2 regions of the Pseudomonas sp. S9 genome follow, and region 1 is predicted to be linked to the other one. Evidence: riboswitches for the same ligand, from Rfam matches in the RefSeq annotation. Region 1 holds a riboswitch; the other holds the start of a gene.
What was found. Region 1 has a riboswitch for cobalamin ahead of btuB (TonB-dependent vitamin B12 receptor). Riboswitches for the same ligand answer to the same signal wherever they lie in the genome.
Positions count from the first base shown of each region.

Region 2: it holds a riboswitch for cobalamin, as region 1 does, so the genes downstream of both, PSES9_RS0111600 (TonB-dependent receptor domain-containing protein) here and btuB (TonB-dependent vitamin B12 receptor) in region 1, are expected to answer to the same signal.

Region 1 is NZ_AFFX01000002.1:487,801-492,283, forward strand. It holds gene PSES9_RS0106165 (O-methyltransferase) at 39-701, shown strand; gene PSES9_RS0106170 (hypothetical protein) at 724-1,044, shown strand; cobalamin riboswitch at 1,130-1,359, shown strand; gene btuB (TonB-dependent vitamin B12 receptor) at 1,489-3,339, shown strand; gene PSES9_RS0106180 (hypothetical protein) at 3,395-3,967, shown strand; gene cobO (cob(I)yrinic acid a,c-diamide adenosyltransferase) at 3,964-4,483, shown strand, end outside.
Region 2 is NZ_AFFX01000005.1:49,580-54,062, forward strand. It holds gene PSES9_RS0111595 (APC family permease) at 1-642, shown strand, start outside; gene PSES9_RS0111600 (TonB-dependent receptor domain-containing protein) at 714-2,636, opposite strand; cobalamin riboswitch at 2,733-2,948, opposite strand; partial or broken gene dxs (1-deoxy-D-xylulose-5-phosphate synthase) at 2,980-4,483, opposite strand, start outside.

The DNA.
Region 1 (4,483 bases):
CGGGGCGTGACAACGATTTATTGCGAGCCACAAAGATCATGACCAATCGGACGCTCAACCTCGACGAACCCCTGTATCAGTACCTGCTCGATGTATCGCTGCGCGAATCGGAGTTGCTCAGGCAGTTGCGTGACGAGACCGCCGGGCTGGCCAATGCGCGTTGGCAAATAGCGCCCGAACAAGGCCAGTTCATGGCGTTGCTGGTCCAGTTGCTTGCACCCAGGCGCATCATCGAGGTTGGCACCTTCACGGGCTATAGCGCGATCTGCATGGCCCAGGCAATGCCCACGGGCGGGCAGCTCATTTGCTGCGACTTGCCAGCAGACTACAACGCCATTGCCGAGCGCTATTGGCAGCAAGCTGGGGTCAGTGAATGTATTGAGCAACGCTTGGCGCCAGCCTTGCAAACCCTGGCCGATCTAGAGGCTGAAGGACTCGCCGAGGCGGTCGATATGATTTTTATCGATGCCGATAAAGCCAATTATCCAGCGTATTTCGAGCAGGGGCTGCGCTTGCTCAAGCCGGGTGGCCTGCTGCTTTTCGACAATACCCTGTGGAGTGGGCGAGTGCTTGAGGTCGAGCCGCAAAGCGCGGATACCCGTGCAATTCAGGCACTAAACCAGCAACTTAAAAGTGACAGGCGAATTGATTTGTCGATGCTGCCGCTGGGCGACGGATTGACGCTCTGTCGCAAGCGTTAAACACTGTTGAGATAGTGCCGCCATGCCTGAACCGCTCCGCTTGCCCGCGCAGCCTCCTGCTTGTGAACTGTGCGCGCGCGATGCGCCCTTGACTCGCCATCATTTGATTCCCAGGTCTGTGCATAACAAAACCTATGTGCAAAAGCGCTACGCCAAGAGCGAGCGCATCACTGCAACCTTGTGGTTGTGTCGTGCCTGCCATAACCAGGTGCATCGCTTATTCACCGAGAAGGAGCTGGCGTTGACCTACAACAATAAGGAACGCCTGCTCAGTGACGAGCGCCTGAGCACCTTTGTGAGCTGGCTGTCTGCCAAGCCTGCGGGTTTTCACCCCCGTCACTGACCAGGCCTGGATGGTTTTCTGCTGAATCGGGCAATCGCAGGTTGCATGCGTATTGTTGTTTGACCTTCTGCTCGCAAGTCACTACTCTGCGCGACTTGCTTCAGGTGCCCTGTATTTACAGGGTGAAACAGGGAAGTCGGTGCGTTTCGCGTGTCCACGCCAAACAATTCCGACGCTGCCCCCGCAACGGTAAACGAGTCAAATCAAACGCTTTTTCAACCACTGTGCATTTGCATGGGAAGGTGCGTTTGTAGCTGTGCTGGCAACAGTGCTCTGCTCGTAAGCCCGGAGACCGGCCTGTCGCATGTTCACGGCACTGCGGAGGGCACTGTCGGGCGTAGCGTTTCCTGTACGTAGTTGCGTACCTGTGGCTATTGCGCCTGCTGTTCTCCGTATGCCTTCCCCAGCCAATGTCGCACGGGTGAGAGCGGCGGAGCATACACAATGAAGAGCAAGTCCTTTTTGACGTCGGCAGCAGTGGTGCTGTGCGGCGTTTCCAGCGGTTCCCAGGTTTTCGCAGCAGAGCCGAACCAGCTGGAAGATAGCGTGGTGACTGCCACGCGTACGGCACAAACGGCCGAACAGAGCCTGTCTGCCATCACTGTATTCGACCGCGCGGATATCGAGCAAAGCCAGGTCAATTCCGTTCCTGAATTATTACGCAAGGTCCCGGGTGTTTCACTGGCCAACAACGGCGGTCCGGGCAAGTCGACCTCACTGTTTATGCGTGGCACCGAGTCTGACCATGTGTTGGTGATGATCGACGGAGTCAAGATCGGTTCCGTCAGTTCGGGTGGTGCAGCCCTGCAGGATCTGCCGCTTGAACTGATCGAGCGGATCGAGGTAGTGCGCGGCCCTCGTTCGAGTCTCTATGGCTCGGAAGCAATCGGCGGCGTTATCCAGATCTTTACCCGCAAAGGCCGCAGCGGTGGTGCCAAGCCGTTTTTTTCAGCAGGTTATGGAACCCACGACAGCTACACCGGCAGCGCAGGTGTTTCCGGTGGCGATGACAAGGCCTGGTACAGCCTTGGGGTCAGCAGTTCCGACACCGACGGCATCAACGTCAAGTCGGCAAATGTCAGTGGTTATGAAAGCGACGATGATGGCTATCGCAACCTGTCGGGCAGCCTGAGTGCCGGTTACCGTTTCGACAACGGTCTCGAGCTGGACGGCAATGTACTTAAAGCCAAGTCGCACAATGATTACGACAGCGTCAACCGCAGTCGCACTTCAGGCTTCAACGCCAATGCCGATGGCGAGTCCAATGTCTATGGCGGCCGTGCCCGTTTCTCTCCGTTCGATATCTGGCAGGTCACCTTGCAGGTCGGGCGCAGTGAGGACAAGTCCGATGCCTACACAGATGGCAGCTTCAACTCGCGTTTCGACAGTCGCCGCGATACCGCCAGCTGGCAGAACGATCTGAGTATTGCCGAGGGACAGACCCTGACCCTGGGCACTGACTACCAACGCGATGAAATCAGTGGCAGCACCGATTACGACAGCGATTCACGCAACAACAACGGCTACTTCATCCAGTACCTGGGCGATGTGGGCCGTCATGACTGGCAACTGGCGTTGCGCCGTGATGATAACGAGCAGTTTGGTGACCACCAGACAGGCAATATCGCTTATGGCTTTGCCCTGACCGACTGGTTGCGCAGCACCGTCAGTTACGGCACTGCGTTCAAGGCGCCGACCTTCAATGAGCTGTATTTCCCCGACTACGGCAACCCAAACCTGGATGCCGAAACCTCGCAGAGCCTGGAAATTGGCCTGACCGGTCAGCACGCCTGGGGGCATTGGTCGATTAATGCGTTCCGCAATGAAATTGACGACCTGATTGCCTACGACTCCTCGATCCAGGGGCCTTCGAACGTCGATAAAGCCCGTATCAACGGTGTTGAACTGGTGGTCGCCAGTCAGTTGCTGGGGTTCGACTGGAACGCCAACTACACACTGATGGACCCGGAAAACCAGTCGAGCGGAGCCAATGATGGCAATGAACTGGCGCGGCGTGCCAAGCAATTGTTCAACCTGGATGTTGACCGCCGGATCGGCAGGTTCAGCATCGGCGGCACTGTGCACGCTGAGGGGCAACGCTACGACGACTTGGCCAACACCAAGGAATTGTCGGGGTTCGCCACGGTTGACCTGCGTGGTGAGTATCGCCTGACCGAGGAATGGCGCCTGCAAAGCCGGGTAGCGAACTTGCTCGGTGCCGATTATGAAACTGCCGAAGGCTATAACCAGCCAGGCCAGGCCGTGTATTTCAGCGTGCGCTACCAAGCGCTGTAGCGGATAGAAACTGCCCGGAGCGTCCCAGGGCGTTGCGGGCTGCCAACAGGAGAAAATGATGAACCTTTCACCACGTCACCAATTGCTGGTCGGCCTTGCGCTTGCGGCCTTGATGGCCATGACCCGGGGCCAGCATTTCGCCACGGTCAACCTGCCTAGCGCATCCTGGGCTGTATTCTTCCTGGCGGGTGTCTTGCTCAAGCCGCGCTGGGTTTTTCCCGTGCTGTTTCTTGAGGCGTCGCTGCTGGATATGGCCGCTGTGCAATGGGCAGGCGTGAGTGACTGGTGCATGTCGCCTGCCTACTGGATGCTGGTTCCAGCCTATGGCTCGCTGTGGCTGGGTGGGCGTTTGTTTGCTGGCATGCACCGCCAGCAGTTGAGCAATCTGCTGTTGCTGGCAGCTGTTGTTTCGGTGAGCGCCTTTGTCTGCTACCTGTTTTCAGGGGGCGGTTTCTTGTTTTTCTCGGGTCGTTACCCGGACCCAAGCCTGGCCCAGTTGGGCGAGCGGATCGGGGTGTATTACCCGCGCAACCTGACCAGCATGGCCTTGTATGTGGGAGCGGCCTGCATCCTGTTCATTAGCTTGCAGGCAGCGTTCGCCGGACGTAAATCCGAGGTGCAGTCATGAGTGAGTCAAGTGAACGCGATGCACGCCATAAAGCGCGAATGGAGCGCAAGAAAGCCCTGATCGACGAAAAAATTGCTCAGGCCCAGGATGAATATGGCTTGTTGTTTGTGCATACCGGCAACGGCAAGGGTAAAAGCAGTTCTGCGTTCGGCATGGTAGCTCGCGCCCTGGGGCATGGCTATAAAGTGGGTGTAGTGCAGTTCATCAAAGGTGCGGCGAGCACCGGCGAAGAGGCTTTCTTTCGCCGTTTTCCGGACGAAGTCAGTTACCACGTCATGGGCGAAGGCTTCACCTGGGAAACCCAGGATCGTCAGCGCGACATCGAAAAAGCCCGTGAGGCCTGGGCGGTTGCCGCACAGTTGCTGCGCGATCCAGAGGTCATGCTGGTGGTGCTCGATGAACTCAATATTGCGCTCAAGTATGGTTATCTCGAGCTTGAAACCGTACTGGCGGATATCGAAGCCCGGCCGTTGTTGCAACACGTGGTAGTGACCGGGCGGGGCGCTTTGCCGGGAA
Region 2 (4,483 bases), on a different contig from region 1:
GCTGTCGCCTGGTACATCTTGATCATGTACGCCACGGGTCGAGCATTGGATGTCCAGGCGCTGGCGGGCTCGAAACTGGCGACTGCCGATGCGGCAACAGCAGTGCTGGGTGGAAGCTGGGCAGGCAAACTCTTGGTTCTTGCGGGCCTGGGGGGTATCTTGACCAGTTGGAACGCGTTTCTAATCGGCGGCTCGCGGGCTGTCTATGCGATGGCTGAAGCCAAGATGCTGCCGGCGTTCCTGGCCAAGCTGCATCCCACCTACAAAACACCGGTCAATGCGATTCTCCTGATTGGTGCGCTGTCGATCATCGCCCCCTTGTTCGGGCGCCAGGCGCTGGTCTGGCTGGTTGATGCCGGTGGCCTGGGCATCGTTGTTGCCTATGCGATGGTGGCGCTTTCGTTCATTGTGCTGCGCAGGAATGAGCCTGATATGGAGCGTCCGTTCCGCGCCGGGCGTGGTCCTTGGGTTGGTTATGTGGCGTTGCTGCTTTCGCTTGGCCTGGTGCTGCTTTATACGCCTGTCTCACCTTCGGCGTTGCTGCCAGTCGAGTGGCTGTTGGTCGGCGTATGGGCGATCTTGGGTGCCGTGCTCTACGGATACTCGCGCAAGGCTTACGGAAGCGTTGAAATTGGCCATTGAGTCCAGGCGCTGAGGCCCCATAAATAAAAAGGACCGCATCAAGCGGTCCTTTTTAGTGGCCGGGTGTTCGGTTACAGCTGCGGTGTCCAGGTCATCGAAACCAGTGCGGTACGCCCGGCTTCTTCGTAATGGAAGGGCACCTGGGCGAATGTAGTGCTGTCGAATGCGGTGCCGTTTGCCTGGTAGTAATCGTGGTCGAGCAGGTTGTCCAGCTTCAGGTCGAAGCGCAGGTCGTTGGGGGCATTCCAGCCTGCGCGCAGGCCCAGTACGCCATAGCCCGGTATTTCCTGGGTATTGGCCAGGTCGTTGTAGCTATGGCTCGCCACCAACCAACTAGCGCCGACATTGAACTGACCAAAGCTGCGATCCAGATCGGCGGTGAAGGTGTTTTCCGGACGACGGCTCAGACGCTTGCCGTCATTGCCGCTGCCACTGCTGTTGCGGGCATCGACCAGGCTGTAGCCGAGACTGGCCTGCCAGCCGAACAGTTGTTGCTTGAGGGCGACTTCCAGGCCGTGGATGGTCGCTCGGTCAATGTTTTCGGGGCGGAAGGCATCAACGCTGTTTGCTTGGTTACCGTCCAGCGCATTGTTGGTGACTATGGCGTCTTCGATGCGGGTGCGGTAGGCCGAGACTTCGAGTGAGCTGCTCGGCGACAGGCGCGAACGCCACTGCAGTTCATAGCTGCGAGCCGTCTCGGGTTTTAGATCGGGGTTGCTGTAGACCGTGCAGCCGAAGCCCGGGAAGCAGTCGTCCGGGTAGTACAGGTCATTGAAGGTGGGCGCTCGGAACGACTCACTGTAGGAGGCGATCAAGTCATTATCGTCGTTCAGGTGCCAGGTGAAGGCAGCGTTCCAACTGTTCTCGCTGCCAAAGGCCTGGTTGTCGTCATGGCGTAGGCCCAACTCCGTGCCGAATTGGTCATTGTCGTAGCGGTGCTGGATGAATGCGGCTTTGTTCCAGCGCGAGTCCTCGTTGAAGGGTGTCGAGCTATTTAGGCGATCCTCATACCAGTCCAGGCCGAGCAACAATTGCTGGTGCTCGGCAAAGGCGATTGTATTGAGCCAACTGGCTTGGTCACGGTAGGTATTGAAGACCGAGCCACCGTATGGGTCGTGGGATTTTTGCCGGTTCTCGGTGTGCCCCAGTTCCAGGCGCGAAGTCCAGTACTCGTTCAGTTTCGATTGCAGGTAAGCGCTACCGGTTGATTCTTCAAAGTCTGTATCAGCGGCTTGGGCGGGCGACAAACTGTAGTCGTATTCGCTTTGTCCGGTTTGGCGCAGCAGGTTGATCCCGGCTTCAAGGCTATCGCTGAAATTATGCGACAGGCTCAGGTTGAGGCCCTTGTTGCGGTAGGCGCTGTCTTCACTGCCAATCAGGTTAGTGCGCTCAAATCCATCGGTTTCATCGAGTGATGCTCCCAGGTCGAAACGGGTTTGCTCATCGCCTCCAGACAGGCCAAGGCTGCGCTGCCAGGTACCGTGGGTGCCGAAGCCGACTTTCAGGCGTGGGTGCAAGCCTTGTTCACCTGTGCGGGTGAAAATCTGGATAACGCCACCAATTGCATCTGAGCCATAGAGCGCCGAGCGACTGCCACGGACCACTTCGATACGCTCGATTTGATCAAGATTGAGCTGTTCAAGGCTGGCCGTGCCACTTGAGCTGCCAGCGATGCGTTGGCCGTTGACCAGCACCAGGCTTTGCGCCGTCGAGGTGCCGCGAATAAATATCCCGCTCAGCGAGCCGCTGCCACCGCTGCGCTGGACGCTGACGCCTGGGGTGCGGGCGAGCAGGTCCAGAACGTCGCCGGCTTGCAGACGTTCGATGTCTTGGCGGTCATATACGGTAATTGCAGCCGTGGCCTTGCTGATCGGCTCGGCCTGGCGGCCAGAGGTAATGACCAACGGAGACGCTTGGTAAGGTCCAGCAGGTTCGGCTGCGTTAGCCAGGCACGGAGCCAGGGCAAGAGCCAGGGAAACACGGGAAAACTTCATTTAACAACCTCAAAAGTGCAATGCTTTTGAGGAGGGCAGGGGCAAGTACTGGCAAACGGAAGCCTGCACTTGACGGTGATGCCCTCCGCAACACCAGTCAAAAATTGCAACGAGGCAGGTCTCCGGGCTGCCGACTGCGTTTTTCACCTTCCCGGGCGAACCCAGTGGTTGTCGAAAAACGCTGTGTTGCGCCTGAGCGCAGCACTGTCGGTTACCGTTGCGGGGGCAGCGCAGGCATTGTCATGGACGCACCTGCTTCCCTTTTCACGCTGAGCCTTGCGGCTGGCAGCGACCTCGGTCAATCACGATTACAGCCGCTACCGAGTTGGCGGTAGGGGGTTACTTATTTGTTGATAACAGCCAGGCGCTGACGAATTGCTTGCTCAATACCGGCGGCATCGAGGCCGCATTCGGCAAGCATTTGTGACGGCTTGGCGTGCTCGACGTAAAGGTCGGGCAAGCCAAGGTGCAACACTGGCTTGAGCAGGTTTTTCTGCGCCAGGAACTCGCTGACGGCACTTCCAGCACCGCCCATGACGCTGTTCTCTTCAATGGTCACCAGCAGTTCATGCTCAGCGGCCAGCTGGCGGATCAATGCTTCATCAATGGGTTTTACGAAGCGCATGTCGACCACGGTCGCATCCAGTGCTTCGGCAGCCTTTAGCGCTTCACTCAACTGTACGCCGAACACCAGCATGGCTGTGCCGCTACCCTGGCGGCGGATTACGCCCTTACCGATTTCAAACGGCTCAAGACCGGCCTCAATCGGTGCGTTGGGGCCAGTGCCTCGCGGGTAGCGTACAGCTGCCGGGCCGTTATACAGGTGCCCGGTGGTCAACATGCGGCGCAATTCGTTTTCATCGCTTGGGGTCATCACCAGCATGCCGGGAATGCAGCGCAGGTAGGTGATATCGAAGCTGCCCGCATGGGTTGGGCCATCTTCACCGACCAAACCCGCGCGGTCGATGGCAAACAATACGTCCAGGTGCTGCACGGCCACGTCGTGGATCAGTTGGTCGTAGGCGCGTTGCAAGAAGGTCGAGTAAATCGCCACGACCGGTTTGCTGCCTTCGCACGCCATGCCCGCTGCAAGTGTGACTGCGTGCTGCTCGGCAATCGCCGTATCGAAATAGCGATCGGGATATTGCTCGCTGAAGGCGACCAGGTCAGAGCCTTCTTTCATTGCCGGGGTGATACCGAGCAGGCGCGGGTCCTGCGCTGCCATGTCGCATAGCCACTGGCCGAATACGCTGGAGTATTTGGGGCCGGACGCTTTCTTGGCTTGTGCGGCTGGGCGATTGACTGGCTCAAGCTTGGTAATGGCGTGGTAGCCAATGGGATCGGCTTTCCCCCTCCCCCGGGGCGAAGCCTTTGCCTTTTTTGGTGATCACATGCAGGAACTGCGGGCCTTCAAGGTCGCGCATGTTACGCAGCGTAGCCAGCATTGTCGGCAGGTCATGGCCATCGATCGGGCCTATGTAGTTCCAGCCAAGTTCTTCAAACAGGGTGCCTGGAACCAGCATGCCTTTGGCGTGTTCTTCGGTCTTGCGGGCGATTTCCCAGGCGCCGGGCAGGCGCGAGAGGACCTTCTTGCTGCCCTCGCGCATGCTTGCATAGGTGCGGCTGGAAAGAGTTTTCGCCAGGTAGTTCGACAGCCCGCCCACATTGCGCGAGATCGACATGTCGTTGTCGTTGAGCACCACCAGCATGTTGGCCTTGAGGTCGGAGGCGTGGTTCAGCGCTTCGAACGCCATCCCGGCGGTCAGCGCGCCATCACCAATGACAGCAACACTCTTGCGGCTGCTGCCCTGGATTTTCGCGGCAACAGCCATGCCCAGCGCAGCGCT